3 regions of the Paenibacillus sp. MZ03-122A genome follow, and region 3 is predicted to be linked to each of the others. Evidence: riboswitches for the same ligand, from Rfam matches in the RefSeq annotation. Region 3 holds a riboswitch; each other region holds the start of a gene.
What was found. Region 3 has a riboswitch for cyclic di-AMP ahead of NLX74_RS09230 (3D domain-containing protein). Riboswitches for the same ligand answer to the same signal wherever they lie in the genome.

Region 1 (7,485 bases), on a different contig from region 3:
GGTGGGCATTACAAGTACAACCGAGAGCCATATTAGAGGCAATGTTGTTGATTTTGTGGGGCACCCACAGCGGATATTCCCGATTGGACGCCTGGATAAGGATTCGGAAGGTCTCATTTTACTTACCAATGATGGAGACATTGTGAATAAGATTTTACGGGCAGAAGGCAAGCATGAGAAAGAATACATCGTAACGGTGGATCGCCCTGTCGTACCGTCTTTTGTGCAGGGCATGTCCAGCGGGGTGAAAATACTCGGCCAGCGGACGCTACCTTGTGAGGTGACGCGTGTATCTGAGTATGTATTCCGTATTATCCTGACTGAAGGGAAAAATCGTCAGATCCGGCGTATGTGTGCTGCCTTCGGTTATGAAGTAAAAAAACTGCAACGGCTGCGAATCATGAATATTCGGTTGGGGTCCCTTCAGAAAGGTGCCTGGCGTGATCTGACAGAGGCTGAGAAGCAGGAGCTTGGCCAGATGCTCGATTATACGCTTAGCTAATGCCAGAGGGGCTTTGTATAGCCTACAGCGTATGATCCTCGTATCTGACAAGTCCAGATTATAGGAAGCACTAAACAAAGAGGCACCAGCTGCATAAAAATGCGGCGGTGCCTTTGTTCATATAACATATGCATAATCAACCTTCATTCGAGCTTGAGGTAGGACTGATGACTTGTGTCCCGTTCTGATATTTGCGGAGAACAGATATTTCAACACGACGGTTTTTGGAGCGTCCTTGGCCATCTTGATTGCTTGCCAATGGACGATACTCGCCATAACCGATGGATACAAACTTGGTTGGATCGAGATCTGGATTGAGCAACAAGATACGCAAGAAATTCAGAGAGCGCTGGGCGCTCAAATCAAAGTTGGACGGGAACTGGCTGTTGGAGATCGGTACATTATCCGTATGACCCGATACGATAACATCATAGCCAGGGAACTGCTGGAGCATACTAGAAATAGACTTGGCCAGCTTTCTCGCTCCCGGTTTTACTTCGGCTTGCCCGGATGAAAACAGGGCATTATCACTAATGGTGATCATCAGCTGGGATTGGTTCAGCTTGGTATTCAGCAGAGGTGACAGGCCGTTATTTTGAATATATTGATCCATCTGTTTTTTAAGCTTTTTTAAATCTTCTTCTTCCCGCTGGGCAAGCTGTTTTTGCAGTTCAGAGGTAGAAGTAGCTTTCGATTTTAAGGGTTGTGATACTTGTTCTTTATTTTTGCCCATATCCATGGATTGTGACGACGGATTCGCGGCCGAGTGATCCAGCACGCCAGTGCCCCCACTAAAAGCTGAACTCAGGGATTGAGCCATAGTTTCAAATTTTTTGGCGTCGAGCGAGCTCATACCGAATAAGACAATGAAAAGAGCCAACAGAAGGGTCATTAAGTCGGAATATGGCAACAGCCAGCTTTCGTCAGCATGCTCTTCATGCGGTTCATGTCTCTTTTTACTCACTGGAATCGCCATCCTTCTGGGTCAATGTAGCCCGTTCGGTCGGAGTCAGGAAGATCGTCAGTTTCTGACTGATGGCAATTGTCGATATCCCCGATTGAATGGAAAGCAGACCTTCGACCATCATTAATTTAAGCTCCACTTCTTTTTTGGATAACCGTTTCAGCTTGTTGGACATCGGATGCCATAGAACATAACCTGTAAAAATACCGAGCAACGTCGCAATGAAGGCTGCTGCAATGGCATGAGAGAGCTTTTCCATGTCACTAAGGTCAGCCAGAGCTGCGATCAGACCTACAACCGCACCGAGTACCCCGAGCGTTGGAGCGTACATACCGGCTTGGGAGAAGATCAGTGCGCCAGAGCGATGTCGATCCTCGGTAGCATTGATATCCTCCATCAGAACGTCCCGTACGAATTCCTGATCATTGCCGTCAATAATCATTCGCATGCCGCCACGCATAAAGGGATCGTCGATTTCTTCTACCTTGGATTCCAAGGCGAGCAGACCTTCACGACGGGTAATGGATGCCCACTCGGTAAACGTACCGATGAGCTCTTTGCGGTCTAACAGTTTTTGTTCGGTGAAAATAACCTTGAACAGCTTCGGAATCCGTTTGATTTCTGCCATCGGGAAGGCCATAAATATACTCGCTGCCGTTCCGACGAAAATAATCATGTAAGCAGCGGGATTATTGACCAAATTGACGACCGGAGCGCCTTTTAAGATCATCCCGACGACCAGTGACACAATCCCGAGCACAAGTCCGATAATGGTTGAAATTTGCATGATACACCTCATCCATGAGAATAGATTTTGAATCCTTTCATGCCGCCGGGGTCGTCCTTGCCCCAAGCGCGTCATTACAAGACGGATTATAGTATTTATCGACAAAACTCTCTTTTTTGTTAAGTGCGAATTTCCGGTATAATAAGGTGATTATGTATTGAATGGCGGAACCATTGGAGGAAATGGCATGGGAGTAAAGCATGGGCGTGAGTATGAACAAATTTTGAACGATTTGACAGAGGCTGTGGGGCGCATCCCAGATAGCTATGAATTTTTTGAGATGGAAGCAGAAGATTGGGACAGGCTGGATCCGGCGGGACGTCAGGAAGTCAATGAAGCTTTGGCAGAAGACTTATTTTATGCACTGGGTACAGAGCCCACAATCACTGTAGGGAGTGGCGTTGTGATCTATGAGCCGGAGCAGCATCGCATCTATGTACTTATTGGGGACGAGGAGCTGACGTCAGTCCCTTTGATTTGAGGTCCGTCTTATGGATTTATCAACGGGGCCGTGGTAATATGTACACCAATATATCGTAGTTTTGGCCGTATTTAAGCGGTCGAAAGGCTTCCGTATAAACGGGGAGGAGTTCGTAACATGCCTTTTACACAAGAAGAGATTGAAGCACATCTGGAGAAACTGGAGGGCTGGGAACTGGAGGAAGGACGTTGGATCGTCCGAAAATATAATTTTTCCAGTTTTATGAAAGGGATTGCATTTGTGGATGAAGTTGCCGCTATATCTGAAGCATTCAATCATCATCCATTTATTACGATTGATTATAAGACCGTGACTCTGCGTTTGACCTCTTGGGACGACGGCGGTATTATGGCCGTGGATATTAAGGAAGCCCAACAATATAATGAAGCTTTTGAAAAAATGCGCAGCAGTCATTGAGCTTGTAATGATCTGTCGTATGATGATAGAAGCGCCTTCGCTATACAACATCGTGGTTGTATGCCGAAGGCGCTTTTATCATAGAATCTGGGTTGGGTGCTCGGGACGATATACCATACAATAAAATGGTTTTTTGCCATCAGGAGTCTGGCGTTCATAGGTATCTGTAAGCTCAAATCCAGCCGCCTTGTAGGCCCGGATAGCGCGCCCATTCCAAGTGAGCACCTCTAGATCAATTTCATTCTTCGGGTTGCGTCGTTGAGCTTCCTCTGCAATGGCACGGACAAAATCAGAGCCTTTGCCATGTCCGCATCTGTCAGGATGCATTCCAAGACCTAGCCGGGTCACACCGATCATAGGAAAATATTGAGCAAATCCCGTCAGTTTGTTCTCTTTATCCAGTACGGCAACATATTGCTCTTGGCGAAGCGTGGGACTTCCAAATTCGACTTCAAGCGCCTTCATTTGTTCCCAGGGGAGCCAACCGTATATGTTATAAGGTGGATCATATTGCCACTCACAGATTGCAGCCGCTTGATGCTCGTCCATCGGTACGATCCGATAGTTGGATATTGAGGCCGGCATGTGTTCCATCCTCCTTTTACACAGGTACTTCAATCATTAACAACAGATTGTAGACAAGTTGCAGAGGAATGGCAAGCGTGTTTATTTCATACCTAAGTCGGGTATACATTCAATAAGAAGGAATTACTGCTCATATGCTCCCCCAGCGGTGACGGTAAAACCGACGATGTTCGCTACAATTGAAACCTTTTGAGGTCTCAGTTCGTCAGTAAAGATAATAATTGCTGATGTTGTGGACATAAAAAACCGCAATTCGATTCCGGCCAGAATCAAATTGCGGCTAGGGTTAGCTTGCTGTGCGTTAGTTATTCTACGTTATCGTCATCAGGAATGTCTGAAGCTACAGAATGGTAAGCGTCTGTGCTCATAATTCTTTTTGCACCAACATAGCGGTTAGCGTAATAATTTTCGTTCAGTGAGCTAACTACTACACCACGTGAAGTCGAGGAGTGGGCAAATTTCCCTTCACCTACGAAGATACCTACATGGGAAATGCCTCTTCCTGTGGTGTTGAAGAACACCAGGTCCCCAGGTCTCATTTCATCTCGGGATACAGAAGATCCCATTTTGAATTGTGATCCAGATTGATGCGGAAGTTTAATTCCCAGTTTGTTGTATACGTACATTGTGAAGCCGGAGCAATCGAATCCCTCGAGTGTAGTGCCTCCGCTTCTGTAGTTCGTTCCTTTGGCATCTTGGATGACCTGGTCCATCTTAGAGTCTGCATATGCACTGCCGCCACCGAATGTAAAAGATGTAAAGGCAATGGCAAGACCCATAGCTGCGATCGTTAGCTTCTTCTTCAAAAAAAATATACCCCTTCCAATGCCTGCGAGGTTAGCTTAAGGATTCGGTAGAAGGTTCCCCTATGACCACTCTGTTGCGAGATCAATTCACCCAAACTGGTTCCCCCGCTTCCTAGGTGCCAGGAATTAGGCTTAACTTAAGATGTGCACCTTGGAGAGCAGTATTCACAATAACGTTATTTTTGAGATAAAGGTTACAATAAAGATTACAAAGTTGTTACTATCAGTTCACTGCGATTATTGTAACAAAGACGGCTGGCTTTGGCAAATGTTTCATTGCAAAAAGTTACAAAAAAAATCTGCTCCTAATGTCCCAGGAACAGATCTTGTTAACAGTATTCAGTTATGTGTCGTTTGCGCGGGTATGAATCATGTTTTTCGACAGACGGAAATGAAGTAAAAAACATAAAGGCAGGGCTTAGCTTCTACTAGAGATATCGGTATGCCATAGTCTGTACTGCGAACTGATATGCCACAGCCTGACCAGACTAGTAACAAAATGATACGATTGCTGGAGAATGAGCGCCAGCATGCCAGTCCAAATCATCGCCACGGTGCCAAATAGACCGAAGACCAGCAGCACACAAGCACCGAGCAAAAGGGATATACCGACAGCTGGGAGGAGCTGGCGAAAGAAGGCGAGCAGGGACGATAGTATGGCGTGACCACCGACAGTACCCAGTTGCATATACAGGATGCACTGCCGAATGAACCATCCGTATGCCATCCATCCAATGACATAGGGCAATAAATGCAGCAGATAAGAGGAAGATTGAAGTGCTCCTGCTACAATAGGGTAGAGTCTCGGTACTACCCAAAAGGCGGGAAGCAGCAGCAGTCCCAACTCGATGGTGTAATACAACAGCGACGACATGCCATGGCGTTTCATACCCTTGAAAAAGGACAGGCTTTGCGGTTCAGTCGCATCGGTATGCAGACTTTGATATATTCCGGCTCTAATGAAGGGAGTGATCAGTATGCGTAGTACAGTCGCCCCTAGTAGTATCCACAAATACACATGTACTTCCCGGCTGTCCATCAGAGCAATCTGACTCTCCATCCAAAATAAGGTCTGTCCCAGTTCGTTTTGACCCTGATCAGGATAACGGAGCAATAGCGGGATAACGGCAGACTGCACCAGCCGATAGAGAAACACCCCCCACAGTAGTCGATACAGAAATAAAATGATAACGATATAGAATCGTATGCGCACCAGCGCCCAGCCCTCTTTTATAACAGTCCGCATCTATAGACACCTCACCATGACAGACTTCCAAGCAGTGTCTCCAACAGCTTGGTTACACTAACACTCCAACGGGTTTGTTGCTTTTCGTCCAATTCGGCCTTTAGGCTATTGTTAATATGCTTGTTCTCCAGTGCAATGGTATATAGGGGATCAAGGGTTACATAGGAAACGGGAGAAGTACTTTTGATCCGAAAAGTTGTGCTTTTGCCCGCGCCGTCCCAAGCCTTGAATATCGTGGTACCATCCTTGAAGGTAAATTGGACAGGGATCTTGGGATAATCCGCCCCTTTTTTGCTGACCGTCACGACTGCTTCATATCCATTCTCCAGCTTGTGGTTTGTGATGTGATCCACTGAAAAGTCCGCCATCTGGCCGTCATATACATACTGTTCAAAATAGTGGCTCCATGAGCGTCCGGTGACTCTCTCCACGATACGTTGAAAATCCATTGAGGACGGATGCTTAAATCGGTACGTCTGGACGTAGGTCCGCATAATGCGATCCATTTTTTTCATACCCACCTGACGTTCAATGCCCCGTAGTACCAGCTTGCCTCGAGAGTAGGCATTTTGCGCATACTCAGCAGCTGAGCCATACTTCCATGACTCACGGTTTAGCGGCTGTGGGGAAGCTACCTGTCCCGATTGTAATGGCAGGTTGGGGGTAAGCCCATATTCTTGCTCCATAAGCCGCTCCTCTGCATAGGAGGTGAAGCCTTCATCCAGCCACGGCTCCTCAAATTCATTATTGGCTACCATTCCGTAGAAATATTGATGTCCAATCTCATGAACTAATGTCCGTTCCAGACTATAGCCAGGATTCAGATTACCCGCAGCAGCGGCCGTGATGAGTGTCGGATACTCCATACCGCCGGCTCCATTGCCTGATTTGGGTGGAACCACGATGGATAGGGTGGAATATGGATAAGGCCCGTACCATTTGCTGTAGTACGAAAGGGCGGCCTTCGCTGCGCTCATATAGCGCCCTTTGAGCTCCTTGTGCGACGGGTCAAGGTAGAGCTTGATTTTGACACCAGGGACTTCAGCAGAAGAAAAGGGTTCTTCTACGGTTACAAAGTTGGGTGAAGCGGACCAGGCAAAATCGTGTACATCATCGGCATAAAATTGATATATTTTTTGGCCGTTCTGTCGGACGGCACCACGGGTGGGAAATCCGGTCGCTGCTACGATATGAGTTTCAGGCACCCGAATCCGTACGCTGTAAATTCCAAAATCGGCATAAAACTCGGAGTTACCATGATACTGGTGGAGGTTCCAGCCCTCCTCGGCGCGTCCACGCTGTCCTTCAGTCTCGTAGACGCTGAGCTTCGGGAACCATTGCCCTGCCATTACAAAATCATCTGTCGCACCCATACGAGCGAAGATGGCGGGCAGTTTTACCTCAAACTTCATATATAATGTGATTTCTTCGCCACCTCGTACCGGCTTGGGTAGACGCACCTTCACGAGCGAACGGTCGCCTGCGTTACCGTCATCTGGCTGCACATATTGGATGCGGTGCATGAGAGATAAACCGTCTTCTGTTTTTAGTTCAGTCAGCGTCATGGAGCCAAAGCCGTCTTTGGGCATGGTGTCTCCGCGCAGCTTTCCACCGGATTCCTTCATAAAGGTAGTTTCCATGGAAGAGAAGGCATTCGGGTATAGATGAAGATACAGATCATTCACGGTTTTCTTGCC
Region 2 (7,485 bases), on a different contig from region 3:
TATTTTGGACCGTACCCCAATTCCTACGCGGCACATCAGACGAAGAAGCTGCTGGATCGTATGTATCCGTTACGTAAGTGTGGTGTAATGCCCAAGGAAGTGTGTCTGTATTATCACATGCATCAATGTTTGGGGCCTTGTGTGAAAGAGGTCGAGAAGGAAACGTATGACCAGATTGGCCAGGAGATTGGTTCCTTTTTAAGCGGGGGACATGAGGAAATTAAAAAGGATCTTCAGCGTAAAATGCAGGAGGCCGCAGAGGAATTGTACTTTGAGCGGGCCAAGGAGCTGAGAGATCAGATTATCAGCATCGACGCGATGATGGAAAAGCAGAAAATCACCACATCGGATGCAAAGGATCGAGATGTATTCGGTTTTTCAGTAGATAAGGGCTGGATGTGTGTACAAATCCTATATGTCCGTAAAGGTAAAATGATCGAGCGCCATATGTCGACTTTTCCTTTCTACGGTGAAGCTTACAGTGATTTTATGTCCTATGTGACGCAATATTATAGTGACAACCCGGCAGTGCCGCAAGAAATATTGCTGCCAGATTCTCCTAAGCTGATGCAGGCCGAGCAGGTCAATGTCGATCAACCGGTTGCGGCAGAAACTGTACTCCACAGTGCAGCTACAACCGATGCTACCGGACAGACAGATGAGAAAGCGATACAAACGGAGACAGAGTCTTCTGCTGACTCATTGCTAGTGGCTGAAGAACGGGCAACTTATGCAGCAGCAACAAATCAAGACCAAGTTGGTGACCAAGATACCGGAGTAAAGGAAACAGAAACCCAACTATCCGGTGGACTGGAGGACCCGAGTACGGCGGCTCTCGCTCTGGCTGAATGGTTGGATGTAAAGGTACTTGTACCGCAGCGTGGACTGAAAAAGCAAATGACAGGCATGGCGACGGAAAATGCACGTGTTGCTTTGGATGAGAAGTTTAAGCTGATCGAGCGGGATGAGGAACGGACATCCAAAGCTGCAAGCAATCTCGGACGTGCCATTGGACTGGATAGCTTGCACCGGGTGGAGGCGTTTGATAACTCCAATATCCAGGGTTCCGATCCAGTCTCCGCCATGATCGTGTTTATTGATGGCAAGCCTGCCAAGAAGGAGTATCGAAAATATAAAATCCGTTCTGTGCAGGGACCCGATGATTATGAAACAATGCGTGAGGTTATCCGACGTAGATATGAACGTGTGCTTAAGGAAAATTTGGAACGTCCCGACTTGATCGTTGTCGATGGTGGACGTGGACAAATTAAGGCGGCGACCGATGTATTGCAAAATGAGCTGGGTTTGTTCATTCCTGTGTGTGGACTGGTGAAGGATGCCAAACATAGAACTTCCCAACTATTAGTGGGAGAGTCCTCTGAGGCCGTGACACTTGCACGCAATAGCGAAGAATTTTATCTACTGCAACGGATTCAGGACGAGGTTCACCGTTTTGCTATTACGTTCCACCGCGAGCAACGCGGCAAATCTATGGTAACTTCACGGCTGGACTCCATTCCAGGCATTGGCGAGAAACGGCGTAAGTTACTGCTTAAGCATTTTGGATCGCTCAAAAAAATAAGAGAGGCCAGTGTCGAAGACTTCCGGCCTCTCTCTATTGGGGATAAGCTTGCGCGTCAGATTATAGCTGCCCTTCGGGAGGAGGAGTCGTAGAATACGGCTCCTCTTTTTTTATAGGTTCAAACATAATTCGATTTGGCTTTTTAGGACTAAACCAATAAATGATGTAACCCACGATGGCTGGAAGTAAGATCCAGAATAGACCAGCGCTCACATTCACAGTGTCTCCCAGACTCATCACACTAAGTCCCATTAAAATGCTGTCAAAAATAACGTGGCTGAACATGGCGGCAATAAAGCCGTAACGCAGAAACACAAAACTGAACAGCAAACCAAGAAAAGTCAGCTCAATAGGTCTGGAGATCACCGGATAGATCGGATAAAGTGTATGTCCCAGTGCCCAAATCAGCGTGGTGATCAGACACGCAACAAAAGTGTTTTTCACTATTTTTTTGACCATCGGAATACCAAATAGACGGTAGACAGTCTCTTCTCCAATACCTGCCATCCAGGCCATAATCGGCAGTAGCCATGGATAAGCCATATTGTAAGGGGATTGCGTGGCATCTGTGGTGGAGAATGTATTAAATGTGCGCTCCAGTATAAAGAACAAAATGGATTGTACCCCGAGCAAAATAAAGGCCCACAAGTAGCCAACATACATACTGCGAAGCACATACAGCCCGTAGCCCGGCTCTTTCGCACGCGGCCATGCATTCAGTCCAACCTGACGCATAAGCCCGTCACCGCCGACCAAGGAGAAGTAGAGCGCTACAGCCATGAAAAAGGTAACACCAATCTGGAAAACCATAAGAAATATAAGGATGCCCTTACCGCCTGCTTCTGCTTGCAATAAAGGCAGCATGTTCATGGTCCCAGCTATACTAGCAATAAAGTATACAACGGATAGAACAATGCCGCGTACAAATGAAGTATGTCGTCGGGTGAGTGACGCATACACAATGGCAAGTACACCCAGTACAAAGCTAAATAGGGCATAACCCGCATAGGTCATCAAATTCGCCCAAAATGTTTGCTTTTCGATATAATCGGTATAGGACGACGGGGCCGAAAAGCTTTGGGTGAAGGAGCGAACATCACCGTCTTCAAAAGTAAAAGCCAGTGTAAGTACCGAGGCGCCGATTTTTTTATCGTCTACGGTATACTTTAATCCGCCTTCTTGTTCAGTGGTTGCAAGCTTCAAATCCGACGGCTTAAAGCCAAAGCGCTTGACCCATACTGCGGCCGCCTGCTCCTTGGCTTCGAGCGTCATGCCGTCCTCAGCCACACGTACAAGCCTGTTACGTGCTTGTTCATCCGTAGAAATATCAGCCTGTGTGTAATTGGTGCTGGAGGTGATCCGTTTAAAGCTAACGACCTTCCCAGTGGATAGATCCACATGAATTTGCAGTTTGCTTTTCGCTGAGGATTCAGGCAGATCGACCCGAAAGGTTTCGTAAGGGTAACTTTTTTTCCATGTACGGTCGTACTGCTGAAGCAGTTTTTCTCTAGATAAATAACCGTACAAATCTGTTTCGGCCTGATAGGTCACGACAGGCTCCTCAGGCTGTGATTCAGTATAGCCCAGCTCGGAGCGGGCGAAGTCCAATGCGTGTATGACCGCTTCTTGTTTGCTGATGACCTTTGCGTTCATTACTGATTCTGGACTCGGATTGCTAAGCGAGGGAATAAGCAATTGAAAGATAAAAAAGCAAATCAGGCCAATCCCGCCCAGCAAGCCTAATTTTTTGAAGTTGGCCGTGAGCACGACCGGTTTCCCGATAGGATTCATGAGTTTCCTCCTTAATCTGTAAATAAGAACATCCATTAAAGATATCATACTGCACAGGTTCCCGCCAACAGACCAGCGATATTCATGAAAATAGAGTGAAAGCACTTTAAAGTTCCAATAAAATTAGATAAGCTGCGATTAAACGATGCCCATTCGCAAAATAAAGCCAATTTCACGTTTTTTCGGCGAAATCGGTTTTGTGATCTGGATATAGAAGGATTATAATCTTGAGGCAATGCCTATGAAATACATAGGTAATGATATACAGTTGAGCCGAATTTCTATGGGAAAACGGGGGAACCATGTTACTGGGGTGAATTTTACAACCGATCCTGCTGGATCGGAAGTGTAAATAGGGCATACTGTGCTGCCCGAATCCGTCAGCTAACCTCGTAGGCTATGAGCAGGAACCAAGTCAGGCACTCGGTTTTCCGGTGTCTTTTTTTGTGCGTATAAAAGTGTTTGGATTGGTTAGACCGCTGCGGGTGCAGATTATTCTTCCGATTGCTGTTATCCCCGGATTTTTTAATTGTATACCCCCTTTAATGGTTAAAATCCGGAGATAAAGGCAAACGCTTCGCTTCTTCAGAACAATTCTGCCCCCTTCGCTACTGCCCGCCAATAGCACAGGGGGCCGAGTAGTGCTTGACATGCATTCTTCCTGTATTCAGGGAATGCTAATTATAGTTAACTAAGGTTTGGAAAAATCAAAAAATTCAGGGGCAACGACGATCGAAAGATCAAATGGAACGCGTAGCGAGCTTACACCGTATTAAATCACTGATTTATAGTTTTAAGGATTAGGAGAGAAGTGATGAATAGATGAATCCCAATGCAAGCTGGCTTCGGCTTTCTCCACCGCAGATATTCGTTGCGGGCTTTGCCATTATCATTCTAATAGGTAGTTTATTGTTAATGCTGCCGATTTCCAATACAACAGGAAAGCCACTTGCGTTTATAGACGCTTTGTTTACTGCCGCCTCTGCGACCTGTGTAACCGGGCTTGTCGTAAAGGATACCGGCCTCTTTTTTACCACTTTTGGTCAAGTTGTCATCGTTGCGCTGATCCAGATCGGCGGTCTTGGCTTTATGACCATGGCTACCTTGATTGCACTGGTGTTCAAGCGTCGGATTTCCTTGCGGGAGCGTCTCATTTTGCAGGAAGCGATGAATCAGACTTCTGTAGAGGGAATTGTCGGATTAATCCGTAAGGTATTACTGTACTCACTGGTTATTGAAGGCGTATGCGCTACGATATTCTCGGTTCGCTGGTCCTTTGATATGCCCGTAGGCAGGGCGATTTATTTTGGAATCTGGCATGCCATCTCCATGTTTAACAATGCTGGTTTTGATTTATTCGGTGAATTTCGCAGCTTGACAGGTTATGTATATGATCCGATTGTTAATTTTACCGCAATGTTTCTAATTATTTCTGGCGGCATTGGTTTTGTAGTGATGTCAGACCTGGCAGAATATCGCAAGCGCAAGAGACTGTCCTTGCATACCAAGGTGGTACTCAGCATGACGGGCGCTATGATTGTAGTCGGCACGCTCGTGATTTTTGTATTTGAGTTTACGAATCCAAAGACTCTTGGCTCGCTTGATTGGGGTGGTAAGCTACTGGGATCTTTATTCCAGTCCGTTACTCCCCGTACCGCAGGTGCCAATACACTGGACATCGCAGGCTTGCGGCAGGCTACGCAGTTTTTTATCATCATACTCATGTTTATTGGGGCTTCCCCTGGCTCTACTGGAGGCGGGATTAAGACCACAACATTCGCCCTGCTCATTGGAGCAGTGATTTCGATGCTGCGGGGGCGGGAAGATATTGTACTGTTCAAGTACCGACTTGCGCAGGGACGAATTTACAAGGCTTTGACCATCACACTGCTGGGGTTGCTGTTCGTGATCGGGGTGACCATGATTTTGTCGGCAACCGAAGATCATCATTTTCTGATGATCTTGTTTGAGACGGTGTCTGCGTTTGGTACGGTGGGGCTGTCGATGGGGCTTACACCTGATTTAACAGTCATAGGCAAGCTGGTGATTACCCTGACGATGTTTGCAGGTAGACTGGGGCCACTCACGCTAGCTTATGCACTGGGGCCGAAAAAGGGTAAAGAATTATATCGTCATCCGGAAGGCAAAATGATTATAGGATAAGGAGTTTTCGAGTAGATATGAAAACGCAGCAGTTTGTAGTTATTGGCTTGGGGCGGTTTGGCTCAAGCCTGGCTTTGCAATTGGTGGATATGGGGTGCGAGGTGCTAGGCATTGACCGGAATGAGGATGTTGTGGACAGTATGAGTGAGATGTTGACACATACTGTCGTGGCGGACGCTACCGATGAAGACTCGTTGCGATCACTGGGCATCCGTAATTTCGATTGTGGCATTGTTGCTATTGGTGATGACATTCAGGTAAGCATCCTCACCGCCATTTTGCTGAAGGAGCTGGGTGTGAAAAAAGTTGTAGCCAAAGCCATATCTGTGCTGCACGGGCGTGCGTTAGAAAAGCTCGGTGTGGACCGGATTATTTATCCAGAACGGGATATGGGTATCCGGGTGGCTCACCAGCTAGTCACGCCTAATTTGCTCGATTATTTGGAGTTGTCTAAGGAATACAGTATTGTGGAACTCAATGTACCTGCATGTCTGAATGGCAAAACGCTAGCAGAGCTAAATGCCCGTACCCGCTTTGGTTGTAGCGTCGTGGCGCTTCATACAGCGAACGGTATCCTGATCGCACCGACGGCTATGGATCGGCTAAAAGCAGACGATATCATGGTCATCATCGGCTCGAATAACAATATCGGTCGCTTTGAGGATGAGGTTGTTAATGTTAATGAAGAGGATTAAACCCTCTACACCATACGGTAGCCTGCAAACGACGCACGTGTCTCGCTAATCCAGCGTCGTGCTGTCGGACCGAGATCGGTCGTCTCCGAGTAAATGAGGGAGGTCGTTCGGCGTGTCTCCTTCAAATCGGGCAAGTACAATGCAGTGAGTCCATTATCCCGTAATAGTTCGCTACGCAAATAGGATTTGGGCAGCAAGGCAGAAGCCTTACAGGTTGGAAGCAAGCGTACAATTGCCTCGAAGGAGTCGATTTCCATACGGATATCCGGCATGATGCCGCTGCGCTGGAACAAGTCATCCGTCAGACTGCGGTACCAGGTTCCTTTGGAGAAAATAATCATCGGCAATCCTTGCAGATCTTTCATCGAGGCCGTTCCTGTCTTGACGGTTAATTCATGTCCAATGGGAACAACGAGCTCCAAATGATCATCAAATAGCGGAATGCAACGCAGTCCGGCTTCATGAATGGCAGACCCGACAATACCGGCGTCTGCTTTTTTGTCACGTACAAAGGCGACGATTTCATGAGTTTTACCGGTGAGCAGCTTTAGCTCGGTTTGAGGATGCTTGCTCATGAAAGCTTCGACGAGGGTAGGCAGCGTCGTTTGGAGTGTCGTGAGACTAGCCCCGAGTGTAAGCATACTCTGGGCTTCATTTTTGTGCTGGGACAGCTTTTGTAAGAAGCGAAGCTGTCGTTGCCGTTGCTCTAGCGCGAAGGTATAAACAAATCGGCCAGTGGACGTAATTTCGAGCCGTTTGCCCCGACGATCAAAGAGATTCACACCCAGCTCTTCCTCCAGCTTCGCAATTTTGCGAGACAGGGCAGGCTGGGACAGATTCAGCAGTTTGGAGGCTTTATTCAGGCTGGACTGCTCGACAATGACGGCAAAAGCGTTCAAATCCTCAAACAAATCATCCACTTCCTCTCTATATGCAAAAAAGACATAATAATTAATACGTATATTGCAATTCCATTATAAGCCGAAAAGGAGTAACATGAAAGCGACACAAGATGTTCACACTTTTGTTTTTCCTTATAAGGGACACCTTGTTGGACATTTCCTGTCGGAAACTGTCATTTTATATGTTATATTACTATTGAAAACGCTATTATTGGGAGAAGGGAGCATGACCTAGATGAGAGGATTTTATTCCAGAAAGCTGCATTCGCTTCTTGGCGTCATTCCGCTGGCTCTATTTTTTGTTGAGCATTTGGTGACGAACTTCACAGCGGTGGAGGGCGGCAAGGAAGGA
Region 3 (7,485 bases):
TTTATACGAAGTACCGCACGAGTCTGACAAAGAAAAAGGAAAACAAAATTGGCCTGCAAAAAGAGTTGGGTCTGCCGGTGCGGCCAGACGTACCTATGATTGCCATGGTAACCCGGCTTGTAGATATGAAGGGGCTAGATCTGGTAACGAGAGTGCTTGACGAAATCCTGTATTATGATGATATCCAGTTTGTCGTGCTGGGAACAGGGGATCCGGCTTTTGAGCATTGGTTTCGTGAGGCAGCGGGACGCTATCCACTGAAAATGTCGACGCAGCTCGCTTTTAGCGAACCTCTGTCACGAAAAATATATGCGGCAAGTGATATGTATCTTATGCCATCAAGGTTTGAGCCTTGCGGGATCAGCCAACTGCTGGCGCTTCGTTATGGAAGTATCCCTATTGTGCGAGAAACAGGGGGTCTTAACGATACTGTGCAGGCTTACAATGAGTCCACAGGGGAAGGAAACGGATTTAGTTTCACGAACTACAATGCACATGATATGCTGAACACTATTCGTCGTGCTGTTCATTTTTATCGCCAATCTGAGCATTGGTCGAAACTTACACAGACGGCTTTTGCAGGAGAATATAGTTGGGATGTTTCAGCTAAAGCGTATATGGATATTTACCATTTGCTAACAAAGACGGACTGAACAGAGTAGGAACACCATAGTCATGTTAATGAAAAAGGGAATCCCTTTAGCCAGTGTTTGGCTGAGGAATTCCCTTTTTGCTATGATCAGTCTCCCCCGCCACCACAGCTGCTTCCACATGAAGAGCCGCTGCTACACGAAGAATGACTACCAGAATCGCCTGAATCATGGTGAGAAGAGCCTCCATGATGAGAACTGTCATGGGAGGAATGATGGTGCGAGTGATGTGTATCCCAGTTCGAGCATCCGCTTGCCGAGCTACAGCCGGATGAGCTAGCTAATACGGCATTACCTGTAGCATCCGGGTGCATGTGTATGGCAAATTGTTCAGGTTGATACCATGAATACCACACAACAGCTAATAATAAATAGTCGACCTGTAAATAGTTGACCTTAGGCAATTGCTTCCCCTCAGGATCATCCACCGCTTTATTCACCCGCTCGCGCAGACGTTGTACAATCTTATGAACCGCTTGTTGGGCCTGATGTGAAATGGCTGTATTCTCCTGTGTATTCCAGCGGTCACCTGCTGGCTGCGCCGAAGTTGCGAGTTTATAATAGCGCGAAAGCTCGTCGTTCGGTAATGGATGATTAAAAAAAGTACCCCACAAACTGGCGCTATAGCGGTTCCAGCCAAAGCATTCCACATACAACCAGTCAAACCACGCCCGCTCCTCAGGCATCGGCTTAGAGCCGCCAGAATGGGGCGCATGGTGAAGCATACGACCAAAAAAAGCTTCCGAGAATTGCTGATATTCGCGGGTAAACATCAACATTTCGTGCCATAATTCATCCACACCACTACTGAACATAGGCACTCTATTCATAATCGCGCATAGCATAAAATATCGTTTTAGCTCATGCCAGCGCCAATCATATTCTTGGTCCGTCAGCTCTGGGTGGGCTTCCATTACACGACGCCTTACGCTTTGAGCATAGGAGGCGGGTATGGATTGCTCCAGTAGCTGCATCAGCTCTGTAATCTCTGGATGACGCTCCTGTGTAAGGGACGAAGGAGAAGGGGAACTGAGGAAAAAAGCATTCCGGCGCCGTGTTTTTCTGTTTCCCCGGTTCCTGCGTATTGAACGGAATATAAACCAAACAATGATGAGGTCCACCACAATAAACAACGTCCAAAAGCTGCTCATACTATCCATGATGGCTGGCTGCTCCTTTCTGAAAGAACACGGAATTAAGATTTAGCTTTCGTTATTCAGCAGAGAGAATTCTTTTTTTATTTGGGCTAGCAGTTCAGGATTCGTGATTACATCGCAAGCAGTCCATGCCAAGGTTCTTGCAGCCAGCAGCATTCCTTCCATGGCCCGGTCCTGCATCGCCAAATCGCGGAATTCTGGTGTATGCAAGGCATGCTTCTCGTCAATAACTTGAATGTACGGATGGATAGCAGGGCAATGAAGCGATACATTTCCGATATCCATGGAGCCGTGATCTTCACCTTCCGTTATATCTTCTTGCGAAATGCCAGCCTGCACCAAATTTGCGGTAAAGGCATCGGAAAGTACGCGGTTTGTGACCATTTCATCATAAGATGTCTCATAATTGGAGGTCTCCAAACGACATCCGGCCTGTAAAGCAGCTCCTTCAGCAATTTGAATAACACGGCGAGTCAGCGGGTTCAGTTCTTGACGTGTAGCGGCCCTCACATAAAATTGGGCTGAGGCGTAATCAGGAATAATATTGGCTGCTTGCCCACCCTGATTAATGATCCCATGGATACGCACTGTACTTTTTACTTGTTGACGGAACGCATTGATGCCATTGAACGTTTGAATCACAGCGTCCAGCGCGTTAATGCCCTCGTGCGGACTGGCAGCCGCGTGGGCGGATTGACCAAAAAATTCGAATTGTACAGCATCAATCGCCAGTGATTTGCCTGATTTTTCGTAATGGTCATAAGGATGCGTCATAAGTGCTATGTCGCAATCATCAAACAAACCGGCAGCGGCCATCGGGACCTTTGCACCGCGTGTTTCTTCGGCAGGTGTGCCATATACCCGTACTTCTCCACCAGTTTCGTCGATGATCGACTTGAGGCCGACGGCAGCACCTGTACTCATCATACATATCAAATGGTGCCCACAGGCGTGTCCTAGACCTTTCAGAGCGTCATATTCTGCCAGAAAAGCGACAACCGGTCCGGGTTTTGCAGATTTGTAAGTTGCAATAAAGGCTGTTTCTATGCCCAATACGGGTGTCTGGATCTCAAAACCGTGAAAAACCAGTTCTTCTTTTAAACGGGCAGCGGCCAGAAATTCCTCGTTTCCAAGTTCAGGATTTGCGCCAATATATAACGAAATGTCCTTAAACCGTGGGGCATGCTGCTCAATTGTCTTTTGAATGGTCTGCTTAAAATCCATGCTGAAAACTCCTTTATATAAACTGTAATGTAGGTACTGCGTTAGGTATGCTGAAATTGTACTATAACATTCATTGCATAATCATGCATATTCATTTATAATGACACAATCTTATTTATTATAAAGAATTTAAGGAGAGAAAAAAAGATTGAAAAAGGCATATCGTTTTACCGCCCTGGTTTTGTCGGCGGTTATCTTGCTGTTGACTGGTCTTCCCATGCTCACTGCATACGGAACGGAAGCAAAGCCACAGAAAAAACTTGTAGTGGGCATGAGTGCCGACTTTCCGCCGTATGAGTTTCATAAAGTCATTAACGGTAAGGATACCATTGTTGGGTTCGATGTGGATATCGCCAAGGAAATCGCCAAAGATTTGGATGCGGAGATGGTCCCTGAGGACATGAGTTTTGACTCTTTGCTGCCTGCTTTGCAAAGTGGTCGTGTAGACTTGGTACTGTCCGGTATGACACCGACGGATGAGCGGAGAAAGAGCATTGATTTTTCAGATGTATATTATCGCTCCAAGCAAGTCATTATGGTACGCCCAGAGGATAAAGACAAATATCCTACGATGGATGCTTTGAAAGGCGAGAAGATTGGCGCGCAAAAAGGGAGTATTCAGGAAGAAATTGCTCAAAAAGTGCCCAATGCCACTGTAACCTCACTGGACAAAATATCCGATCTGGTACTCCAGCTGCGGACCCAGCGTATCAACGCTGTTGTGATCGAAGATACGGTTGCTAAAGGATACACGTTAGATGGTACCGTAACACTTGCCAAGGCCGTGCCTGAGGATGCCGGAGCAGAAACAGCTGTAGGTATACGCAAGGGGAACGCAGAATTGCTTGCCTCTGTAAATAAAACGTTGGCTCGCCTGAAAGCGGACGGGTCGATTGAGAAGTTTTCCACAGAAGCGAGCGCGCTCTCTGCAGATCGACAGGTTTCTTCTAATAACATCGTAGATATTTTTTGGAAATACCGCAGTTTTTACGCTACGGGTATCGGCTACACTCTGTTGCTGTCTGCACTCGGAGTCCTGTTTGGATTTATCATTGGTCTGATCGTATCCTTGCTGCGGATGAGCGGTATACGCATCATTGAGTGGTTAGGTACCACTTATGTGGAAATCCTGCGTGGCACACCTATGCTGGTGCAACTCATGATCATTCACTACGGGGTTGCTTTGACGCTGGGTGTCAATTTTACCCCACTCCAGTCTGGTATAATCACATTGTCTCTGAATAGTTCAGCATATCTGGCTGAAATTTTCCGTGCAGGTATCCAGGCAGTGGACCGTGGACAGATGGAAGCTGCCCGCTCGCTCGGGATGGGGAGAGGCAAAGCTATGCGTCACGTCATTTTACCGCAAGCGTTTAAATCTATTTTACCTGCTATCGGTAATGAGTTTATTACGATCATTAAAGAATCCTCCATTATTTCGACCATTGGGATGGTGGATATTATGTATCAGGCCCAGGTCATTAAGAACATTACCTACGAAGGATTAAGTCCGTTCATAATCGCAGCCGCTATTTATTTTGTAATGACATTCAGCTTGTCTAAGCTGCTGGGTTTATGGGAAAGGAAGTTGAGAGCCAGTGATCACCGTTAAACAACTGCGTAAATCGTTCGGTAAGAATGAAATTTTAAAAGGCATTGATATAGATATCGCCAAAGGTGAAGTCGTCGTCATCATCGGCCCCAGTGGTTCAGGGAAGAGTACGTTTTTGCGTTGTATGAATCTGTTGGAACAGCCTACGGACGGGGAGATTTTATTTGAGGGCGAGCCGATTACAGCTCGTGGCCATAATATTAATGTAACCCGGGAGAAGATGGGGATGGTGTTCCAGCATTTTAATCTTTTCCCGCATAAAACAGTGTTGCAGAACCTGACACTTGCCCCAACACAGGTTAGAAGACAGTCAGGGAAGGAAGCGGAAAAAATTTCGCTAGAACTCTTGCGTACCGTAGGGCTTGAGGATAAGAAGAATACCTATCCGAACCAGCTATCCGGAGGACAGAAGCAACGTATTGCGATTGCACGTGCTTTGGCCATGCAGCCGCATGTAATGCTGTTCGATGAGCCGACTTCTGCATTGGACCCTGAAATGGTTGGAGAGGTTCTGGATGTAATGAAGAAGCTCGCCGAAGGCGGCATGACAATGGTAATCGTGACGCATGAAATGGGCTTTGCCCGCGAGGTAGGCGATCGAATTATCTTTATGGATAACGGTCAAATTGTGGAGCAAGGTACACCAGAGCAGGTATTTGGCACTCCAAGCCATGATCGCACCCGTGATTTTCTTGCCAAAGTATTGTAAGAAAGTGTTGATATAATCTATAAAAAAGGCCCTCCGTTTGACGGAGAGCCTTTTTTCTTTTTGTCACCATTTCCCCATACTTTCGTAACAAATATCGATTTCTTGATGACAAAATTGTAATGAGTGTAGTATGATGTTCGAGGTTCCCAACATTTTCATGCGGATAAGGTTACAAAATTGTGATATTATGCAGTAAGCCAAAACTTACCGGGACAGCATGTGGTTATGACAACCGCTGAAGCTGGGCCCAAACTATGGGAAGTGCGGGGGACGTAACAACGGCAGTCATTCCGATACGTCATAAGACGATGTGGAATATGCCTAGGGGTGAATTGCACAAGCATAGGGCTTCTCCTGAGTCCGAATCCGACAGCTAACTTCGCAGGCATAACAGAGGAGGTACATATCTTTGAAACATCTAAAACATATTGGTAAAACGATGAAATTTGCGGTGCTTGCCGCAGCTATTGCAGGGCTGACACAGACAGCTGGAGTAGCGGATGCTGCTTCGCTTCACACTGCCAAAGAGGGCGATACCTTCTTTTTGCTTGCTCAACGTTATGGGGTATCGGTAGACGAGCTAACGAAGGCGAACCCAAACATTGCTTCCAACAATATATATGCAGGTCTGCAAATTAAGGTGCCTGGCGAAAAAAGTGTGAAGGCAGCTTCGGATTCGAAGCCGCAGCTTCTTACGGAGAAAGCACCAGCGAATGAGGGGCCAACGATTGAAGCGTGGGGCAAAACATTCAACTATAGCAAAATAGTTGACGTTAAGGCTTCAGCGTATTCTGCCGCAGCCGACGAGAATGGTAAATGGGGAGCAGTGGACTACTACGGCAATCCGCTTAAACTAGGTACAATTGCGGTAGACCCGAACGTCATTCCGATGGGCACGAAAGTGCTGGTTACAGGCTATTCCCACCCAGGTTTGCCGGATCATTCTTTTGTAGCTGTCGCTCGCGATCAGGGCAGCGCCATTACAGGAAAGCGGATTGATATCTTTATTCCAGGCAACAAATCATTTGTGAACGACTTTGGATTTCAAAATGTAAAGCTGTACGTTATTGGTAAATAGCATTGTACGTATATACGGTTTAATTAAACATAATATATATTATGTAAACTTAATGCCTGTATCCTACCGCATACAACTAGGTCGGACTCTTATCAGGTCTTATCCATAAAAAAAGGCTGTCTTGACGAGCAGAAAACTTCTGCTGGTAAGACAGCCTTTTTACGTTGCTTTAGCTTGTAGCTCAATCATAAACATATGGTTATTTCCGTTCCGATGTGTGGAGTAGCCGGGGAACTGTCACAAATTTGTAACCCTTAGCTTTTAGAGAGTGAATTAGACCCGGCAGAGCTTGGACAGTGCCTCGCAAGTTGGAACTTTGGCCTCCACCTGCGTGCATTAAAATAATAGAGCCAGGCCCGGTAGCTGGGATCACATTGCGCTGAATTTGTGTTTTACTTAATCCCTTCCAATCGAGAGAGTCTACATTCCAATTGACAATCATATAGCCATGACGACGTGCCCATTGGATTTGAGGCTCCGTGATTTCGCCGTAGGGTGGACGGATCAACTTGGGGCGAAAACCTGCGCTGGCCTGTAAAATACGTTCTGTTTTTGTAATCTGGTTGCGAAAGCGTTCGGGTGTGGCCTTCCTAAAATCCGGATGAGTATAGGAATGGTTTCCTATAGCATGGCCTTCACGAATAATACGGCGTATGATCCCCGGATGCTTTTCCGCACGGTGACCGACGATGAAAAAGGTGGCTTTGATGCCATTGGCGTGTAATACGTCCAAAACCTGCGGCGTATACCTAGAATCGGGCACATCATCAAAGGTTAGGGCAATTTGGCGGGTGTGTGGGCCGCACATTTTAAAAATGTCCGCATGTTTTTTTCGCAGCATTGCTAATGTAGGAGTTGCTCGATCTGTGCTCTGATGTACAGAAGAAGCAACAGCTGTTTCCTTGGGATGGGGCGTTCCGGTGTTGGGAGGCGCATCCGCGTGAACGGGTAAACTTGAGAATGCTAGTAACAGTGCCAAGCATGGCAACACTCCCCTGTACGGCATATGTATCCCCCCTTTCCGTGCAGTGGTACCTAGTGGTGCTCTCGACTAT

Region 1: linked by a shared signal. The riboswitch ahead of NLX74_RS25120 (C40 family peptidase) and the one ahead of NLX74_RS09230 (3D domain-containing protein) in region 3 are both predicted to bind cyclic di-AMP.
Region 2: linked by a shared signal. The riboswitch ahead of NLX74_RS15395 (TrkH family potassium uptake protein) and the one ahead of NLX74_RS09230 (3D domain-containing protein) in region 3 are both predicted to bind cyclic di-AMP.

The regions. Positions count from the first base shown of each region.
Region 1 covers NZ_JANAVI010000026.1:15,813-23,297, forward strand. Annotated here, with positions in the region: gene rluF (23S rRNA pseudouridine(2604) synthase RluF) at 1-502, shown strand, start outside; gene motB (flagellar motor protein MotB) at 639-1,466, opposite strand; gene motA (flagellar motor stator protein MotA) at 1,459-2,253, opposite strand; gene NLX74_RS25105 (hypothetical protein) at 2,441-2,734, shown strand; gene NLX74_RS25110 (4a-hydroxytetrahydrobiopterin dehydratase) at 2,852-3,151, shown strand; gene NLX74_RS25115 (GNAT family N-acetyltransferase) at 3,230-3,736, opposite strand; gene NLX74_RS25120 (C40 family peptidase) at 4,042-4,542, opposite strand; cyclic di-AMP (ydaO/yuaA leader) riboswitch at 4,548-4,685, opposite strand; gene NLX74_RS25125 (hypothetical protein) at 4,961-5,788, opposite strand; gene NLX74_RS25130 (M1 family metallopeptidase) at 5,800-7,485, opposite strand, start outside.
Region 2 covers NZ_JANAVI010000006.1:238,715-246,199, reverse strand. Annotated here, with positions in the region: gene uvrC (excinuclease ABC subunit UvrC) at 1-1,674, shown strand, start outside; gene NLX74_RS15400 (type II CAAX endopeptidase family protein) at 1,643-3,373, opposite strand; cyclic di-AMP (ydaO/yuaA leader) riboswitch at 3,635-3,787, shown strand; gene NLX74_RS15395 (TrkH family potassium uptake protein) at 4,196-5,536, shown strand; gene NLX74_RS15390 (potassium channel family protein) at 5,554-6,231, shown strand; gene NLX74_RS15385 (LysR family transcriptional regulator) at 6,237-7,142, opposite strand; gene NLX74_RS15380 (succinate dehydrogenase cytochrome b558 subunit) at 7,369-7,485, shown strand, end outside.
Region 3 covers NZ_JANAVI010000003.1:433,416-440,900, forward strand. Annotated here, with positions in the region: gene glgA (glycogen synthase GlgA) at 1-653, shown strand, start outside; gene NLX74_RS09210 (glycine-rich domain-containing protein) at 740-1,810, opposite strand; gene NLX74_RS09215 (M20 family metallopeptidase) at 1,853-3,031, opposite strand; gene NLX74_RS09220 (ABC transporter substrate-binding protein/permease) at 3,180-4,643, shown strand; gene NLX74_RS09225 (amino acid ABC transporter ATP-binding protein) at 4,630-5,352, shown strand; cyclic di-AMP (ydaO/yuaA leader) riboswitch at 5,587-5,755, shown strand; gene NLX74_RS09230 (3D domain-containing protein) at 5,762-6,430, shown strand; gene NLX74_RS09235 (polysaccharide deacetylase family protein) at 6,630-7,436, opposite strand.